DNA from 3 places in the Proteus columbae genome. Region 3 is predicted to be linked to each of the others. Evidence: predicted binding sites of a transcription regulator. Region 3 holds the regulator's gene; each other region holds the start of a gene.
What was found. Region 3 encodes CRP, which controls carbon source genes, mostly activating them, when cyclic AMP is high. Its sites were predicted from a motif close to ATGTGANNNNNNTCACAT; they were not measured.

Region 1: the regulator CRP is predicted to act here: its motif matches at 4,501-4,518, upstream of F1325_RS12740 (NupC/NupG family nucleoside CNT transporter).
Region 2: the regulator CRP is predicted to act here: its motif matches at 2,571-2,588, upstream of glpT (glycerol-3-phosphate transporter).

Annotation. Positions count from the first base shown of each region.
Region 1 is NZ_CP043925.1:2,652,257-2,658,932, forward strand. Features, by position in the region: tRNA gene F1325_RS12695 (tRNA-Lys) at 1-73, opposite strand, end outside; tRNA gene F1325_RS12700 (tRNA-Lys) at 112-187, opposite strand; tRNA gene F1325_RS12705 (tRNA-Val) at 229-304, opposite strand; tRNA gene F1325_RS12710 (tRNA-Val) at 348-423, opposite strand; tRNA gene F1325_RS12715 (tRNA-Val) at 463-538, opposite strand; gene gltX (glutamate--tRNA ligase) at 860-2,278, shown strand; tRNA gene F1325_RS12725 (tRNA-Ala) at 2,436-2,511, shown strand; tRNA gene F1325_RS12730 (tRNA-Ala) at 2,539-2,614, shown strand; gene F1325_RS12735 (DUF3820 family protein) at 2,874-3,089, opposite strand; gene F1325_RS12740 (NupC/NupG family nucleoside CNT transporter) at 3,256-4,440, opposite strand; gene ligA (NAD-dependent DNA ligase LigA) at 4,668-6,676, opposite strand, start outside.
Region 2 is NZ_CP043925.1:469,890-476,565, reverse strand. Features, by position in the region: gene glpB (glycerol-3-phosphate dehydrogenase subunit GlpB) at 1-772, opposite strand, end outside; gene glpA (anaerobic glycerol-3-phosphate dehydrogenase subunit A) at 762-2,420, opposite strand; gene glpT (glycerol-3-phosphate transporter) at 2,801-4,153, shown strand; gene glpQ (glycerophosphodiester phosphodiesterase) at 4,289-5,368, shown strand; gene F1325_RS02270 (LemA family protein) at 5,772-6,329, shown strand; gene F1325_RS02265 (hypothetical protein) at 6,351-6,676, shown strand, end outside.
Region 3 is NZ_CP043925.1:3,764,754-3,771,429, forward strand. Features, by position in the region: gene F1325_RS17515 (hydrolase) at 1-552, shown strand, start outside; gene F1325_RS17520 (YheU family protein) at 549-770, shown strand; gene F1325_RS17525 (phosphoribulokinase) at 836-1,705, shown strand; gene F1325_RS17530 (OsmC family protein) at 1,795-2,202, opposite strand; gene crp (cAMP-activated global transcriptional regulator CRP) at 2,515-3,147, shown strand; gene argD (bifunctional acetylornithine/succinyldiaminopimelate transaminase) at 3,245-4,459, opposite strand; gene F1325_RS17545 (aminodeoxychorismate synthase component II) at 4,577-5,152, opposite strand; gene ppiA (peptidylprolyl isomerase A) at 5,526-6,095, opposite strand; gene yihA (ribosome biogenesis GTP-binding protein YihA/YsxC) at 6,366-6,676, shown strand, end outside.

The DNA of each region.
Region 1 (6,676 bases), 1.1 Mb from region 3:
TGGGTCGTGGGCGATTCGAACGCCCGACCAATTGATTAAAAGTCAACTGCTCTACCGACTGAGCTAACGACCCGGCACAATGTTCACTACTTTATGTTGTATTTTTAGGAATGGTGGGTCGTGGGCGATTCGAACGCCCGACCAATTGATTAAAAGTCAACTGCTCTACCGACTGAGCTAACGACCCATACCTAAATGTGTGATATTGCGCGAAATAACCGGATGAAGTGGTGGGCGGTATTGGGCTCGAACCAACGACCTCCTCCTTGTAAGGGAGATGCTCTACCAACTGAGCTAACCGCCCACTTCATGATGACTAAATTCTCACTACCACGCTTTAATGTAATTGGTGGGCGGTATTGGGCTCGAACCAACGACCTCCTCCTTGTAAGGGAGATGCTCTACCAACTGAGCTAACCGCCCAACTACACTAAATCATACAACTTATCACAACGAAAATAATGGTGGGCGGTATTGGGCTCGAACCAACGACCTCCTCCTTGTAAGGGAGATGCTCTACCAACTGAGCTAACCGCCCGTCGTGATGGGGTGCATTATAGGGATACTGCGCTATGAGTCAACGATTTTTATCAGTTTTTTATCGTGAAAATGATCGTTCGTTTTATTTTTAGTCAAGATGCTTTTTTTAGCACCATAAGTGACACAGCAATTAATCAAAGTAATCCTACGGATACTCTTCGTCAAACAAAAAATCATCAATTTGAAAAATTTATCTCTGTTAAAAGCTTAATGCCATTGAGGAATTAGCATCCAGTGATAAAATAAGGCAACCATTTCGTTTTTTTGATAATCACGATTACTTATCTATATATAAGTAAGACGTACAAAGGCAATCCCAATGAGTAAAATAAAAACCCGTTTTGCACCAAGTCCTACTGGCTATCTACATGTTGGTGGTGCGCGTACCGCACTTTATTCCTGGTTATATAGCCGTCACAATAAGGGCGAATTTGTACTGCGTATAGAAGACACCGACTTAGAACGCTCTACACAGCCAGCCATCGATGCAATCATGGACGGTATGAATTGGTTAAATCTGAATTGGGATGAAGGTCCTTATTATCAGACTAAACGCTTCGATCGCTATAACCAAGTGATTGATCAAATGTTATCTGCGGGTACTGCATACCGTTGCTATTGTTCTAAAGAGCGTTTAGAACAACTACGCGAAGATCAAATGGCGAAAGGTGAAAAACCTCGTTACGATGGTTGTTGCCGTGGCGGTAACCATAATCACAGCGCTGATGAGCCTCATGTTGTGCGTTTCTTAAACCCACAAGAAGGTTCTGTTATTTTTGATGACAAAATTCGTGGCCCGATTGAATTTAGTAACCAAGAACTTGACGATCTGATTATTCGTCGTACTGATGGTTCTCCAACTTATAACTTCTGTGTTGTTATTGATGACTGGGATATGGAAATCACTCACGTTATTCGTGGTGAAGATCATATCAACAACACACCTCGCCAAATCAATATTCTCAAAGCATTAGGTGCACCTGTACCTGAATATGCCCACGTATCAATGATTTTAGGTGATGATGGCAAAAAACTATCTAAACGTTATAACGCAGTCAGCGTAATGCAATATCGTGATGACGGCTATTTACCAGAGGCACTATTAAACTACTTAGTACGTTTAGGCTGGTCCCACGGTGACCAAGAGATCTTTACGATTGATGAAATGATTGAACACTTCACTTTAGAAGCTATCAGTAAATCAGCAAGCGCATTTAATACTGATAAACTACTTTGGTTAAACCATCACTACATCAATACATTGCCAGCAGAGAAAGTTGCGGTTCATTTAGATTGGCATATCAAACAGCAAAATATTGATACCAGCAATGGTCCATCATTAGTTGAGCTGATCAAATTATTAGGCGAACGTTGCAAAACATTAAAAGAGATGGCTGAAAGTTGCCATTACTTCTATGTTGATTTCGAAACCTTTGAAGAAGCTGCCGCGAAAAAACATTTACGCCCAGTAGCTCGTCAACCACTAGAAGTTGTTCGCGATAAATTATCAGCAATTACAGAGTGGACGGCTGAAAATGTTCACCAAGCCATTCAAGATACTGCTGATGAATTAGAAGTGGGTATGGGTAAAGTGGGTATGCCGTTACGTGTTGCTGTAACAGGTGCAGGCCAATCTCCTGGCTTAGATGTTACTGTTCACGCTATTGGTAAAACGCGTAGTATTGCACGTATTAATAAAGCATTAGACTTTATTACTGAAAGAGAAAACCAAGCTTAATTACCACGTTAATCTTGCTTATTAAGAAAGATACATTCCTAAAATGGGGAATGTATCTTTTTTTTGTACTCTTTTTCAGCAATCAATAAATAATGTGAGATTAACTGATTGACAGTATTGTGCTTGTTGCCTATTATCAAGCCCGTTCCAGTATGTTGGGGCTATAGCTCAGTTGGGAGAGCGCTTGCATGGCATGCAAGAGGTCAGCGGTTCGATCCCGCTTAGCTCCACCAATATACTTCTAGAACAATCCAATATGTGGGGTTATAGCTCAGTTGGGAGAGCGCTTGCATGGCATGCAAGAGGTCAACGGTTCGATCCCGTTTAGCTCCACCAGAATTTTAAGATCCTGAAGAGAAATCTTCGGGATTTTTTGTTTTCTACTCCCTCCACTTTTTAATATCGCAGATATGCCCATATTCAAACATAAAAAATGAATGGCCTGATCATATTAACTTTAGTTAACATAATGCATGAGTGGCATATTTATGAAAAAGAGTGAATTAGAAAATGTATTGTCATTATTTATTGAATTAAGCCAAAAAATTATTAATGCATTACCACCTGAAAAACCAGGTATGAACAATAATTAGCATCACCGCTTTAATGGCTTTAATAACCCTTCTAGACCTTCAATTTTAATTGCTAAGGTCATCTCCATAAGTTGACCAAGCTTACCTTCAGGAAACTCGCCTTTCTTTGCAAACCACAATAAATATTCTTCAGGTAAATCAACCAACATACGCCCTTTGTACTTACCAAATGGCATTTGAGTGTTTGCTATATCGATAAGGTGCTGTTTCTCTAACATGTTTTCTACCACGTTGTCATTGAAGGAATAGAACCGATTATAGGGCAATTTAAAGATAAAAAAAGCAGTACCCAAAGGTACTGCTTTATTTTCTGTTACTTGATTAACAAGTGACGCTGTTTACATTGTTATTTTATTCACATGCTATCTGTTTTATCTTCAGAGATTAAACAAACAGACCTGCGATAGCTGCTGATAAGAAGCTTACTAATGTAGAGCCGAACAGTAATTTCAGACCGAAACGAGAAACAACGTTGCCTTGTACTTCGTTCAGACCTTTAATCGCACCTGCTACAATCCCGATTGAAGAGAAGTTAGCAAATGAGACCAAGAATACAGATAAGATCCCCACAGAGCGTGGTGTTAACTCAGAAGCGATATCTTGTAAGCTACCCATTGCAACGAATTCATTAGACACTAATTTTGTTGCCATCACACTACCAACACGTAATGCATCTTGTTCTGGCACACCAATTACCCATGCTAATGGATAGAAAACGTAACCTAAACAATCTTGGAAGCTGATACCAAAAATCATGCTGAAAATCGCATTCACAGCAGCGATTAATGCAATGAAACCAATCAACATTGCAGCAACGATTAATGCAACTTTGAAACCCGCTAAGATGTATTCACCTAACATTTCAAAGAAGCTTTGGCCTTCATGCAGACTACCCATTTGAATATCTTCTTCATTTTCAACAGCATATGGGTTAATCACAGAAAGAACGATAAATGTACTGAACATATTCAGTACCAGTGCAGCAACAACGTATTTTGGATCTAACATTGTCATGTATGCACCAACAATTGACATAGATACTGTCGACATTGCTGTTGCAGCCATAGTGTACATACGACGCTGAGACATTTTGCCTAATACATCTTTATAGGCAATAAAGTTCTCTGATTGACCAAGAACCAGTGAGCTCACCGCGTTGAATGATTCCAGTTTCCCCATACCGTTCACTTTAGAAAGCACAGTACCGATAATGCGGATCACGAAAGGTAATACTTTGATATGTTGAAGAATACCAATTAATGCAGAAATAAAGATAATTGGACATAAAACATTCAAGAAGAAGAATGCTAAACCACCTTTCATCATGCCACCGAATACAAACTCAGTACCCTGTGCGGCATAGCCTAATAAGTGATCAAATAATCCAGCGAAGCCACGAACAAAACCTTCACCAACATCAGAGTTGAGGAAGAACCATGCTAATGCGATTTCAATAACTAATAACTGCACGATATAACGCAGACGGATCCCTTTGCGGTTGTTACTCGCAACGAATGCTAATGCGCCAATAACGGCGAGTGCTAAAACGAAGTGAATGATAGAGGACATGCATGCTCCAAAAATAAAAATAAATCTTGTAGAGCATTTTATGTAACGCGTAACATTACGATGTGACTACTGTCACAATCTCATGAAACCGCATACACACTATTTATTAAATAAGATAGGTTGATCACACTTTGAAAGTTACTTAAGAAACATTAAATGTAAATTTAGCTTAAGTGAAAATGCCACTGAGAAGGTTTCCCAGTAGCATTTATTAAATATTAGGATGATTATTTCGATTGATCAAGTAATCGTATCATTTCATCTTCATCGATAACAGTTATCCCTAATTCGTTAGCTTTCACTAACTTAGAGCCTGCTGCTTCACCCGCAATGACCATGTCAGTTTTTTTAGAAACACTTCCGCTTACTTTTGCGCCTAACGCCACTAATCTGTCTTTTGCTTCATCACGCGTTAACTGTGAAAGTGACCCAGTTAACACAACGGTTTTACCAGCAAAAGGATTATCACCCGCTTCATGAGTCACAATAACAGGCGCTTGCCATGTAATACCGGCATCATTGATCAATTGATCTATAACCGTTTTATTGTGTTCCTCTTGGAAGAAATTAACGACATGTTTAGCGACGACATCACCCACATCAGGGACTAATTTTAGCGCTTCTACATCTGCATTTCGTAATTCATCAAGGGTTGAGAAATGTGTTGTCAATCCACTTGCTGTTGCTTCACCAACTTCTCGAATACCAAGTGCATAAATAAAACGTGCAAATGTCGTTGATTTAGCCTTATCTAAAGCAGTGATCAATTTTTTAGCTGATTTTTCACCCATTCTCTCTAAACCAGATAGAATTTTTTCATCTAAACGGAAGAGATCTGCTGGTGTCTTGACATATTCTTTCTCAACCAGTTGGTCGATAATTTTATCGCCCATTCCATCCACATCCATAGCTCGACGTGAAACAAAATGTTTAAGTGCTTCTTTACGTTGCGCTCCACAAATTAAGCCGCCAGTACAACGAGCAACCGCTTCGCCTTCAATGCGCTCAACATCAGAATCACAAATAGGACAATGTGTCGGAAAGACAATCTCTTGAGCATCATCAGGGCGCTTTTCTTCAATCACACTGACAACCTGAGGAATAACATCACCAGCTCGACGAATAACGACCGTATCGCCAATGCGTATTCCTAAGCGTTCAATTTCATCAGCATTGTGTAACGTTGCATTACTCACAACAACACCTGCAACTTGAACAGGTTCTAAACGTGCAACAGGTGTAATCGCTCCAGTGCGTCCTACTTGGAATTCGACATCTTTGATAATCGTCATTTGCTCTTGAGCTTGGAATTTATAAGCAATAGCCCAACGTGGTGCTCTTGATACGAAACCCAGTTCCTCTTGCAATGCAATATCATCAACTTTGATAACAACACCATCAATATCAAAACCTAAATTGGGGCGAACTTCTTCTACATGGTGATAAAAATCAAGTACTGCTTTGCTGCCGGTGCAAAGTTTTACAGCATCGCTAACGGGCAATCCCCACTTTTTAAATTGTTGTAGGCGCTCATAGTGGCTTGTAGGTAATTCGCCACCTTCAAGTACACCGACACCATAACAGAAAAAGGTTAATGGACGTTTTGCTGTAATACGAGGATCAAGCTGTCTTAATGAGCCAGCTGCGGCATTGCGAGGATTAGCAAAAACTTTTCCGCCTGTGCGGCGCGCTTCTTCGTTTAAATATTCAAAGCCTTTTTCATTCATAAAGACTTCGCCACGAATTTCAATACGAGCAGGAATATCTTCACCATATAAACGCAGTGGAATGGCTTTGATTGTTCTCACATTCTCAGTGATATTTTCCCCTGTTGTGCCATCACCACGCGTTGCAGCTTGTACTAATACTCCATTTTCATAAAGTAAACTCACTGCCAATCCATCTAATTTTAATTCACAACAGAAAGTGATCTCTTCACTATTTTTTAAACGATCACGTAAACGCTTATCAAAAGCCAGATAGCTTGTTTCATCAAAAGCATTATCTAAGGAGAGCATCGGAATTTCATGTCTCACTTGCTCAAATGCCGTTAGAGGTAAAGCACCAACTCGCTGTGTAGGCGAATCAGAGGTAATTAATTCAGGGTGTTCAGCTTCTAATGCTTTTAGCTCATTCATTAAGCGATCGTATTCAGCATCAGGTATTTCAGGTGCGTCCATGACATGATAGAGATATTCATGGTGACGTAGAGTAACGCGAAGTTTATCAATTTTTT
Region 2 (6,676 bases), 820 kb from region 3:
ATGGCGGCAATGTCGGTAATAAACAGATAGGTTTACCGACAAGTTGTTGAAGTAGCATCACTGGCTCTTCAGCATCCAGTCCAATACATGCAGGTAAAATAATTGCTTCAACACTATCATCGATATGCTTTTTCAGCTCTTCCGCTAACGCTTTAGTGTTTTCAGGTTTATCTAAATAGCGCGCAATATTGACTGCTCTAAATTCACTTGGATTATCACGCAATCTGTCTAATAGCGGTAAGTGGATATGATAAGGAATAGACTCAACACCTTGCTCATTCAGCGTATTGCTTGCAAATTGTGGCTGAAAATCTAAGAAGCCTTCGATTCCAACAACAGCCAGCTTTTTCCATGGCAACGCTTGATCAACACCATGCGTTGGCACACGTTTTGGGCTCATCCAACTCATACGTGAACGCCCAACGGGTGTAATACGATAATGGTTTTCATCACCATTACCTTGATATTCAAGGCCTTTCGTACTTGATAATAATGCTTGAGCCTGTTCAATTAAGGTTGAAACCTGAGTTTCACCCATACGACTATAAGGATGTTTCGGAGCAAGCTCAGCCAATGCTGCTAACGCTTTTTTAGGTTGAGTCACTAACGAACCATCAGGAAGATGAGTTAATAGATCTAGCGAACCTGATGAAAAATGTAGTGCGCTTTGACCATTACTGATAATTGCGCAAGACTTACCTGCTTCAGCAAGACGAATACCTGCGGTTAATCCTGCAAGCCCGCTACCTATAATGATGACGTCAAATTTCATTATCTGCCTCCGCTGAAGCTGTTTTTTCAATCATATCAGCATCTAAACCACATAAACCTTGGTAAACCCAACTGGTGAATTCACTCTCACGTAACGCATTACCCCAAGCAATTGGTCGAATACCTTTCCAACGCTCATTTAAGAAATGGGCAAGCTGCTGTTCTGATTCGTGAGGAGTAGTGACTTGTAAACGGTTTAATAAACCCGCTGCACGACAAGCACAAAGTTCACCTTGGCATGTTCCCATACCCACGCGAGTACGGCGGCGTAAATCAAGTAAGTTATTGACAGTTAAAGAGTTAACCGCATAGCGAACTTCCCCCGCCGTAACGGCTTCACATTCACAGACTAAACTCTTATCGCTACGTTCATTACTCAATAATTTATTCGCTAAATCACCGTGGCGATAAACCGCAGAACCACGAATTGGCGCAGGTAATGAAACAACGCTACGTAATGCTTGCTCTGCAGATTGGCGAGAGCCCGGTAAGGCTTCTTCTGCGGTTGTACATTTAGCAAAGACATTTAATTTTTCGCAGATTTTATCTGTTGCCCATTCAGCCATTAAACGGTAAGTCATTAATTTACCGCCAGTAATGGTAATAAAGCCTTCTAATCCATCACGTTGCGCATGGTCGAGTAAAACAATACCACGGCTAACATTACGACCAGATGGATCATCATCACTTGCAACTAAAGGACGCACACCAGCATAAGCACGTAAAATGCGAGTTTGAGCCAGTTTTGGCGCTAACATTGAGCCTTCACGGATGAGAATATCGACTTCTTCAGGGGTGACATACATATTGTCGATTTCATCGTAAGGTACTCGTGTTGATGTTGTACCAATTAATGAAATGGTATCGCCAGGCACTAAAATATCGGCATCCGCAGGTTTACGACAACGGTTGATCACCATATTGTTAATACGATGACCCAAAATCAACAACGCACCTTTGGCTGGGAACATACGAACTTTTAACTCGCCATATTCAGCGATTTTTTGCCCCCAAATTCCCCCTGCATTTGCCACTATTTGCGCACGAATTTCATACAGTTTTTTCGCTTGATGATCGTAAACTTTCACACCTTTAACACGGTCGCCTTCACGAATAAGTCCAACAACTTCATGGTAAGTCAGTACTTGGGCGCCATGTTCGCGAGCATCTAACATATTTGCGGCAGTTAAACGGAAAGGATCGACAGTACCATCTGGCACTTTAACCGCGCCGATTAAATTTGGGTTAACAGATGGCTCTAAGCAAATAGCTTCTTCGGGTGAAATCGCTTGAGCATCAATACCTGCTGCTTGGCAAGATTGAATAAAGGTCTGTTGAAACTCTAAAGAATCTTCAGGAAGGGTAATAAAAAGGCCATCCGTTTTTTCAACACAATGACGAGCGACCCGTTTTAAAACCATGTTTTCTTCAATACACTCACGCGCTGACTCTGGGTCTGTTACTGCATAACGCGCACCACTGTGTAACAATCCATGATTTCGACCGGTTGCACCGGTTGCAATATCATGCCTTTCAAGCAGAACGCAACGTAATCCACGGCGTGCACAGTCTCTTGCCATGCCTGCACCGGTTGCTCCCCCGCCAATAATAATGACATCAGTTTCTGTCACTGGTGAACCGCTCATCATAGAGATGCCCTCTCACATTACATTCAACAAACGCTTATTTATTCTTTAGCGTTAATTATAGTGTATAAGATACACAAAAAATGTGGTTAATGTTTGATAATGAGCAAAAACGAAAGAGAAACGCTCACGAGTGAAAAATTAAAACCACAAGTGTGATACTAATCACAAATTATTTAACAAAAAGTATTTGATAAAGTTAACATATCACTCAAAATTGCACATCTTGAAAAATTATTCGACAACTGAGTAATACCTCACAGTAAATTTGATTGTATAAGTTTACTATTAAGTTCGTTAAAGAAAATTTTTTGATAACTTCACTGTTCGTTTTGTCATTATTTAATATCAACATATTAAAATAAAAGCCATCGGAGGCTAATATGTTAAGTCTGTTTAGACCTGCGCCACATAAAGCGCGTTTGCCAAAAGAGCAGATAGATCCTGTCTATCGTCGTCTGCGTTGGCAGATCTTTATGGGGATTTTCTTCGGTTATGCTGCTTATTATTTAGTAAGAAAAAACTTTGCGTTAGCAATGCCTTATCTTGTAGAAGAAGGGTTTTCTAAAGGTGACCTAGGTTTTGCTTTATCAGGGATCTCGATTGCTTACGGTTTCTCTAAGTTTATCATGGGCTCATTCTCTGACCGTGCTAACCCTCGTTATTTCTTACCAGCAGGTCTTATTTTAGCGTCCGCAGTGATGCTATTTATGGGCTTTGTACCATGGGCAACTTCGAGCATTATGGTAATGTTCGTTCTGTTGTTCCTTTGTGGTTGGTTCCAAGGTATGGGTTGGCCTCCTTGTGGACGTACTATGGTGCACTGGTGGTCACAAAAAGAACGTGGCGGTATTGTTTCTATTTGGAACTGTGCGCATAACGTTGGTGGTGGCTTACCTCCATTACTATTCTTATTAGGTATGGCGTGGTTTAACGACTGGAAAGCAGCGTTATATATGCCAGCATTTGCCGCAATCTTAGTTGCTATGATTGCATTCGCATTAATGCGTGATACCCCGCAATCTTGTGGTCTTCCACCAATTGAAGAATACAAAAACGACTATCCACCTGATTATAAAGAAACTGACGAACAAGAGCTGACTGCAAAAGAAATCTTTATGAAGTATGTGTTCCCTAACAAACTTCTGTGGATGATTGCAATTGCTAACGTGTTTGTTTACTTACTGCGTTATGGCGTACTGGACTGGTCACCGACTTATCTGCGTGAAGTAAAAGACTTCGCAATGGATAAATCATCATGGGCTTACTTCTTATATGAATACGCTGGTATCCCAGGCACACTGCTGTGTGGTTGGATGTCGGATAAAGTATTCAGAGGTAACCGTGGTGCAACAGGCGTGTTCTTCATGACCTTAGTAACTATCGCAACTATCGTATTCTGGATGAACCCAGCGGGTAACCCGAATGTTGATATGGCATGTATGTTAATCATCGGTTTCTTAATCTACGGTCCTGTTATGTTGATTGGTCTGCATGCACTAGAGCTTGCACCGAAAAAAGCAGCAGGTACAGCAGCAGGCTTTACCGGTCTATTCGGTTACTTAGGTGGCTCTGTTGCGGCGAGTGCTATCGTAGGTTACACCGTTGACTACTTCGGTTGGGATGGCGGCTTTATGGTCATGATCGGCGGTAGTGCACTATCTGTTGTGTTATTACTTATCGTGATGGTTACTGAAACCAAACACAAACGTGAAATGCTTCAGAAGTACGAATAATCGCTAACTGATTATTTATGAAATTAGTTAAATCTCATCTCTAAAAACCAAGCCACATCAACTGTTTTGATGTGGCTTTTTTATTGCCAACTGTACATAACTTTGTTGTACATAGAATTAAAATGGAGCAGCTTTATGAGTACATCTTTTAGAATAAAACCGTTAGTTGCAGGCGTTCTTTTAACTCTATCTTTAAGTGCAATCGCACAAGCGGCAAGTGATAAGGTCGTTATCGCTCACCGAGGTGCAAGTGGTTATTTGCCTGAACATACGCTTCCTGCCAAAGCATTAGCTTATGCTCAAGGCGCAGATTATCTCGAACAAGACTTAGTGATGACAAAAGATAACGAACTGGTTGTCTTACATGATCACTATCTTGATCGTGTAACAGATGTGGCTGAACGTTATCCAAATAGAGCAAGAAAAGATGGTCGTTATTACGCTATCGACTTTACGCTTGAAGAGATCAAAGGACTAAAATTTACCGAAGGTTTTGACATTGTTGACGGTAAAAAAGTCCAAAGTTATCCAAACCGTTTCCCTATGGGCAAATCCGATTTCCGTGTACACACATTCCAAGAAGAGATTGAATTTGTTCAAGGTTTAAACAAATCAACGGGTCAAGATATTGGTATTTACCCTGAAATTAAAGCGCCTTGGTTCCATGAACAAGAAGGCAAAGACATTACCTCTAAAGTGCTCGAAGTGCTTAAACAATATGGTTACACGAAAAAAACCGACAATGTTTATCTGCAATCTTTCGATGCTAACGACCTAAAACGCATCAAAACAGAATTGATGCCTAAAATGGGTATGGATTTAAAACTCGTTCAGTTAATTGCCTATACAGACTGGAATGAGACTTATGAAAAACAACCTGATGGAACATGGACAAACTACAGCTATGAGTGGATGTTTAAGCCAGGTGCAATGAAAGAAATTGCCACTTATGCCGATGGTATTGGCCCTGACTACCACATGTTAGTCGAAGAAAATTCAACACCAGAAAAAATCACCTTAACGGGAATGGCTGCTGATGCGCATGCTAATAAACTAACCATTCATCCGTTTACTGTTCGTATTGATAAACTGCCTAAATACGCAAAAGATGGTGATCAGCTTTACGACATCATTTATAACCAAGCAGGTGCTGAGGGTGTCTTTACAGACTTCCCTGATTTAGGGGTTAAATTCTTACAAAAACAAGCTAAATAACTCATCGTTTTTTATTTACGCTTAAATAATTCAAGGTGCAGCTAGGTGACAAATGAATATAGTCAACAACGCTGCACCTTGCAGTCTAACAAGTAGATATTCTAAATAATTCAATGTGTAGCTATTAGAGTATAGCCAGTAGATACTCTAAATAATTCAAGATGCAGCTAGGCGACAAATGAATGAGATGCTAGGAGCATACATAAGTATGTGACTAGTACGAATGAATGTAGTCAACAACGCTGCACCTTGAAGTATGACGAGTATCCTAGATATTTGCGCCCTTTCTGATTGTATATTCCTTCATCTTTCTCTAACTTATTCTAATAATTTAATTAGAAATTATAATCACTTTTTAATTTAGCTATCATTATTTATTAAATATTTAGAGGAAGGGATCACGATGACAATAATGGCGATTATTTTACTTGTTCTTATCGTTCTTTTTATTGGTTGGGGAATTTCCATTTACAACCGTCTTATTGCGACACGCAATCAAGTAAGTAATCAGTTTGCGAATATTGACGTTATTTTAAAACAAAGAGCTGACCAAATTCCTCAATTAATGGCAATAGCTGAAAAAGCCATGGAGCACGAAAAAGGTGTATTTATTGCATTAAGTGATGCAAGACAACGCTATTTTAAAGCACAAAATATTAACGAAAAAATCAGCGCAACAAATGAGATGAATACAGCACTGCGAGGCATGATTGCCCTTGCTGAAAATTATCCGACGTTAATTTCAGGTGAGCAATTAGCACTACTTCAAACAGGTGTAAGTGATGTAGAAAATAAAATTGCTCAACGTCGTGAAGGCTTTAATGATGCAACAACTAACTACAACACTGCAATAGAGATGTTTCCTGATAGCTTAATTGCTGGCCTTTTCCGCTTTGAACGTATGCAATTACTAGAAATACCAAAAGAAGAAATGAAATTTGAAGGAATTCACTTTAAATAACCGCATTAAGGATAAATTGCAGTGTTAATTTATTTTTTTATCGGCTGTGCTGTGGGTGTATTAATCTATTTTTTACGCAGCAAACGTCCTCAAAAAAAGAAGAACAGCTTGAGTATTGTTCCCTTTTTAGGGATTGCTTTTGCTGCTGGAAATTATCTGTTTTTTTCGAGAGAAACGGACGTTTATCCTAGTGGCGAAGACTCTGTTGTTAATCTTATCTCCGGAATTGCATTCGCTGTTATTTTGCTATTTGCATATGGTATTTCAACCCATATTGCGAATATTGGAGAGAAAGCGATAAAGAATTACCATCAATTACAAAATGAAGGAACCTCTAAATTTTCAGC
Region 3 (6,676 bases):
AATATGCTTGCCTATTATCTCGCAGAAAGCGGTGAAAATGCGGTTGTAGATGCTGCCGTTATTGTCTCTGCGCCATTAATGCTAGAACCATGCTCAACAAAAATTGAACATGGCTTTTCTCGTTTTTATCAATGGTATCTGTTAAAAGAGCTGAAAAATAACGCGACACGCAAGCTTATTCGCTATCCTGAATCATTACCAATCAGCTTATTGACGATAAAATCCATTAAAAAACTACGTCAATTTGACGATCTTATCACGTCTAAAATTCACGGATTTAAAGATGCGTTAGATTATTATCGCCAATGCAGTGCATTACCTTTATTAAATAAAATAAAGAAAACAACACTGATTATTCACGCGAAAGATGATCCTTTTATGTCTGCGGATGTTATTCCTGATATCACAACCTTACCAAACAACATTGAATATCAACTCACCGAGTTTGGTGGGCATGTCGGTTTTGTAAGTGGAAAACTTTCTAAACCCGTGATGTGGCTTGAAAGCCGAATACCTGACTGGTTATCCGCTTATTTGGAGAAAACCAAATGATAATTCCTTGGAATGAGCTTTCCACAGAGACACTTGATAATCTTATTGAAAGTTTTGTTTTACGAGAAGGCACTGATTATGGTATCCAAGAGAAAACGCTTGAACAAAAAGTCGCCGACGTAAAAAAACAACTTAAATCCGGTGAAGCCGTATTGGTTTGGTCAGAACTTCATGAGAGCGTCAATATTATGCCGGCATCGCAGTTTCGCTCTGGTTAGTTATTCAAAGCAAGCGATGTATCGCCGTCAATAAGGGCCAACCTTATTTAGCAAAAGGATAACCTATGTCAATCAAGCATCCGATCATCGCAGTGACTGGCTCAAGTGGTGCAGGAACTACCACAACAAGCCAAGCTTTTCGTAAGATATTCCAACAACTCAATGCAAATGCTGCATTGATTGATGGAGATAGTTTCCATCGCTATACCCGTCCTGAAATGGATATGGCGATAAGAAAAGCCAGAGAACAAGGTAGACATATCAGTTATTTTGGCCCTGAAGCAAATGATTTTAGCTTACTGAGTAAGACCTTAAGTCAGTATAGTGATACAGGACAAGGTCAATCTCGCAAGTATCTACACTCTTATGATGAAGCCACTCCCTACAACCAATTACCAGGTACATTTACACCTTGGGAGCCTTTGCCAAACAATACCGATGTTCTCTTTTATGAAGGGTTACACGGGGGCGTTGTCACCAATGAGCACGATGTCGCACAACATGTTGATTTACTAGTGGGTGTTGTCCCTATCGTAAACCTAGAGTGGATACAAAAGCTTATTCGAGACACCACAGAAAGAGGACACTCACAAGAGGCGGTAAGAGATTCGGTTGTACGCTCAATGGATGATTATATTAGCTATATTATTCCTCAATTCTCACGCACTCACATTAACTTCCAACGAGTTCCAACGGTTGATACTTCAAACCCTTTTTCTGCCAAAGCAATCCCCACTCTCGATGAAAGCTTTATTGTTATTCGTTTTCGAGGCTTAACCGATATTGATTTTCCCTATTTACTTGCGATGTTGCATGGCTCATTTATGTCAACAATAAATACTATTGTTGTACCGGGCGGGAAATTAGGATTAGCGATGGAATTAATTATGGCGCCATTAGTCAAAAAATTATTAAATGGCGAAAAGATAAGTTAACCAAAATAAAATTTATCTCTATAAAAATAATATCCCATTAATTAAGGGATATTATTTTTCGAATTAAACTTTATTTTAAAATATCAAAATTAGTCGGCATCTTTTATTTCAAATGAATGCGTAATATTGGCTGCTTTTCCTAGCATTAAAGAAACAGAACAATATTTTTCTGCGGATAATTGAACAGCTCGTTCTACGATTTTATCCGTTAATTCTTTACCTGAAACAATAAAATGTAAATTGATATCAGTAAATAGACGAGGGGCTTCTTCGCGTCTTTCTGATGTTAATTTCACTTCACAATCAGTCACTTGGTGACGACCTTTACGTAAGATGCTCACAACATCAATAGCGCTACACCCACCTGCAGCAATTAATACCATTTCCATTGGACTTGGTGCTTTATCACCCGAATTTCCATCCATCATGATTTGATGACCAGAAGAAGACTCACCGACAAAAGATAAATCTTCTACCCACTTAACTCTCGCTTCCATTTATTTTCCCCTAAAGATGACAGAAACTAAAAGAGTACATTCTCATAATTCAACTAGCAATTAGCAAATAGGTTTATTATGCTGACTGCGTAAAACGAGACTTAATGCACTAATTGTGTTAAAAACAATATCTGCTTGATGATAGTGGTTAAGATCAATGCATTATTTTCTCATTTATTATAATCTACTCCATATTAACTTACCGTGTTCTCAGGAAGTTAATAGGTAAAGATAGGATTTTTAAGCACGCTGTATCAAAAGGGAACCTATCCGTTTTGAAAGGCTGCATTTAACGTACAGAGGATAACGCGAATGGTTCTCGGCAAGCCGCAAACAGACCCGACTCTTGAATGGTTTTTGTCACACTGCCATATTCACAAATATCCATCCAAGAGCACGCTGATCCACCAAGGTGAGAAAGCGGAAACACTTTATTATATTGTTAAAGGTTCCGTGGCTGTTCTTATTAAAGATGAAGAAGGAAAAGAAATGATCCTCTCCTACCTAAATCAGGGGGATTTCATCGGTGAACTTGGATTATTTGAAGAAGATCAAGAACGTAGTGCATGGGTTAGAGCAAAAACAGCCTGTGAAGTAGCAGAAATTTCCTATAAAAAATTCCGTCAATTAATTCAGGTTAACCCTGATATTCTGATGCGCCTTTCTGCTCAAATGGCGAACAGATTACAAACAACATCAGAAAAAGTAGGTAACCTTGCTTTCCTTGATGTTACAGGCCGTATTGCACAGACCTTACTAAACTTAGCAAAACAACCCGATGCCATGACGCATCCTGATGGCATGCAAATTAAAATTACACGTCAGGAAATTGGTCAAATCGTTGGTTGTTCACGCGAAACTGTAGGCCGTATTCTCAAAATGCTAGAAGATCAAAACCTGATCTCAGCACACGGTAAAACTATCGTCGTTTACGGGACTCGCTAAGTTTCCCCACCCCGAACAAACAATAGCCCAATAAAAGGGCTATTGATGATACAATCTGTATAAACCCCATCCTTATAGATGGGGTTTTTAGTCCGCACTACCCTTTTACAAATTCCGCAATAGCCACTTTTAATGCCACCATTCCTTCTTGTAATTCTTCTTGGGTAATAATTAACGATGGTGTAAAACGCATTACATCGGCTCCTGCGTTTAACATCATTAAGCCATGTTTGGCAGCAAGACCGAGTAACTCTTTGGCTTTACCTTTATATTGTGGTGCCAATTGCGCACCGATCAATAAACCTTGTCCACGGATTTGCGAAAAGACATCGTACGTTTGATTAATTGCCACCAGTTCATCCACAATCCATTGATAGCGCTTTTCTACACCCTCAAGTACCTCAGGTGTATTAATTAAATCAAATGCGACATTACCCACTGCACAAGCTAATGGATTGCCACCATAAGTTGTACCATGAGTCCCTACGCCCATTACAGAAGCTATTTCATGTGTTGTTAACATCGCACTGAGTGGAAAACCACCTCCTAGCGCTTTTGCAGTTGTAATAATGTCTGGTGTCACATCATAGTTCATATAGGCAAAAAGCTTGCCTGTACGTCCCATACCTGTTTGTACTTCATCAAGAACAAGCAGAGCTTGATGCTTATCACACAATTCACGTAGCCCCCTCATAAACTCAGGTGTTGCTACCGTGACACCACCTTCACCTTGCACAGGTTCCAATACGACAGCACAAGTATGGTCGTCAATAACAGCTTTAACCGCCTCTAAATCATTGAAAGGAATATGCACGATATCTGCAGGCTTAGGGCCAAAACCATCTGCATATTTAGGTTGCCCACCAACAGATACTGTAAACAGTGTTCTGCCGTGGAATGCATGGTGAAAAGCAATAATTTTAGTTTTATAAGGACTATGGCGAGTGATGGCATAATGGCGAGCCAACTTAAATGCTGCCTCATTCGCTTCTGCGCCTGAATTGGCAAAAAAGACACGTTCTGCAAATGTGTTATTTATTAATTTTTGTGCTAAACGCAATGCTGGTTCATTAGTAAAAATATTACTAACATGCCAAAGTTGTTCGCTTTGTTCTTTCAAGGCTTGATTAAGAGCAGGATGAGCATGCCCCAGTGCTAAAACAGCAATACCACCAGCAAAATCAATATACGATTTTCCCTGCTGATCCCAAACACGGCTACCCATCCCTTTGACAGGAATAAATTCTGCGGGTGAATAAATTGGCAACATTACTTGATCGTAAGTTGCCCGGTTGATGCTTTGCTTTGTCATTACCCCACCTGATCGTTATTCATATTCAATATGAAAATATAATCACTAAATATGAATAAAAAATCAAATGTGGTTTTGTATAAAAAGGCGTTATTTCGCTATTTAAATGCTATCCATTTAATATTTAAGGAAATTATTTAATAGCTCATGCCCTTGTTCACTTAAAATACTTTCTGGGTGAAATTGAACCCCTTCAATTGGCAGAGTACGATGGCGAATTCCCATAATTTCATCAACATTTCCATCATGTTGGCTCCATGCCGTCACTTCAAAAGGTACGGGTAATGTCGTCGCATCAATCACTAAAGAGTGGTAACGCGTCACATTTAAAGGCCGATTAAGTCCCTTAAAAACACCTTGTTGATTATGATGTATTAATGAATTTTTACCATGCATCACTTCTCGTGCTCTGATAACTGATGCACCAAAAGCTTGTCCTATCGCTTGATGTCCAAGACAAACGCCAAGAATAGGAATTTCACCGGCAAACCGCTGTATAGCCTCAAGAGAGATCCCTGCTTCATCAGGAGTACAAGGTCCTGGCGAGATAACAAGATGTGCTGGCATCATCTTTTCTATCTCTTTAAGTCCGATCTCATCGTTACGCTTAACAACAACCTCAGCACCCAATTCACAGAAATACTGATAGAGGTTGTAGGTAAACGAGTCGTAATTATCAATAAGTAACAGCATATTAGCCTATCCGACTGATTTTCTTATCATTATCTATTTTATTACTATTTTAAAGCGAGTGTAGATTTGCCAAAATAGCTCGTTGTTTAACCGACTTGGGTACAACAAAGCCGATTATCATAGCACAGGTGTAAAATATGAATAGTAAGCAAGAAAACCTGCTGATTTATTGCGCAATAACAAGAATGACGGTAATTGATGATGAATAGAGTGATTAATAGCGTAGTGAATACTTATTGCAGGAGATCACACGAAAAAAGGAAGGATCAAAAAGATTTTTTTGTACTAAAAATCCCGGAATGAAAATATTCATTCCGGTTTATATGCATTTTATCTTATTAGAATAAGTAAATATCCTATCCTAATAATGCGTTTATTGTTTTACGACTTCCGCAGATAAAATAGTGACCGTTTTTACTGGCACATTTTGGTAAGGTCCAATATTACGAGTTGGAGCTTGTGAAATTTTATCAACTACATCCATTCCTTTCACAACTTTACCAAATACGGCATAGCCAAAATCACGTTGACCGTGATCTAAAAATGCATTGTCAGCCACATTAATAAAGAATTGGCTGGTTGCGCTGTCTTTATCTGATGTGCGAGCCATGGCAATAGAACCTTTTACATTGCGTAATCCATTGTCGGCTTCATTTTTAATTGGCGCTCTGGTTTGTTTTTGCTGTAAATCAGCAGTAAAACCACCGCCTTGAACCATAAAGCCAGGAATAACACGATGAAAAGTGGTGCCGTTATAGTACCCATCTTCGACATACTGAATAAAATTTTTCGTTGTAATTGGGGCTTTTTTATTATCCAGTGATATTTCAATATTGCCTTCAGAGGTGACTAATTTAACGAAGGTTTCTCCCGTTGCCATTGCAAAAGTCGCTGTTGTTAAAGTGCAAGCGGTAACGAAGGTGACAAGAAAACGTTTTAACATGCAGGGATCCTTTACTTTAATAGTCTACAACTTACTTTATATGCAGCGATTCTAATTCGCTGAGGTAAATAGTGCCAATCATTTACCTTTATTTACGCTCAATAAGTCTAATTACGTTATAACAGGGTAAATTTTAATTTTTAAGCACTGTTATAAGTCATTAAATTGCGCCAAAATAGAGCAAATAAATATTTTAGATATTCATTTTCATGCAAAATTGAAATGAGTATGCATGAAAAGCCGCATTATTTCAGAGAGGTTTATACCATAATGACCCAATTTAATTACCAAAAAGCACATTTCATCATCAGTGCGCCTGATATCCGTCATTTACCACCAGATACAGGAATTGAAATTGCCTTTGCGGGTCGCTCTAATGCCGGTAAATCCAGTGCTTTAAATGCGTTAACCCAACAAAATGGATTAGCCAGAACCAGTAAAACCCCAGGCCGTACGCAATTAATCAACCTTTTTCAAATTGAAGAAGGCTTACGCTTAGTCGATTTGCCAGGCTACGGCTATGCCCAAGTTCCTGAAGAAATGAAGCGTAAATGGCAACGCTCTTTAGGTGAATACCTACA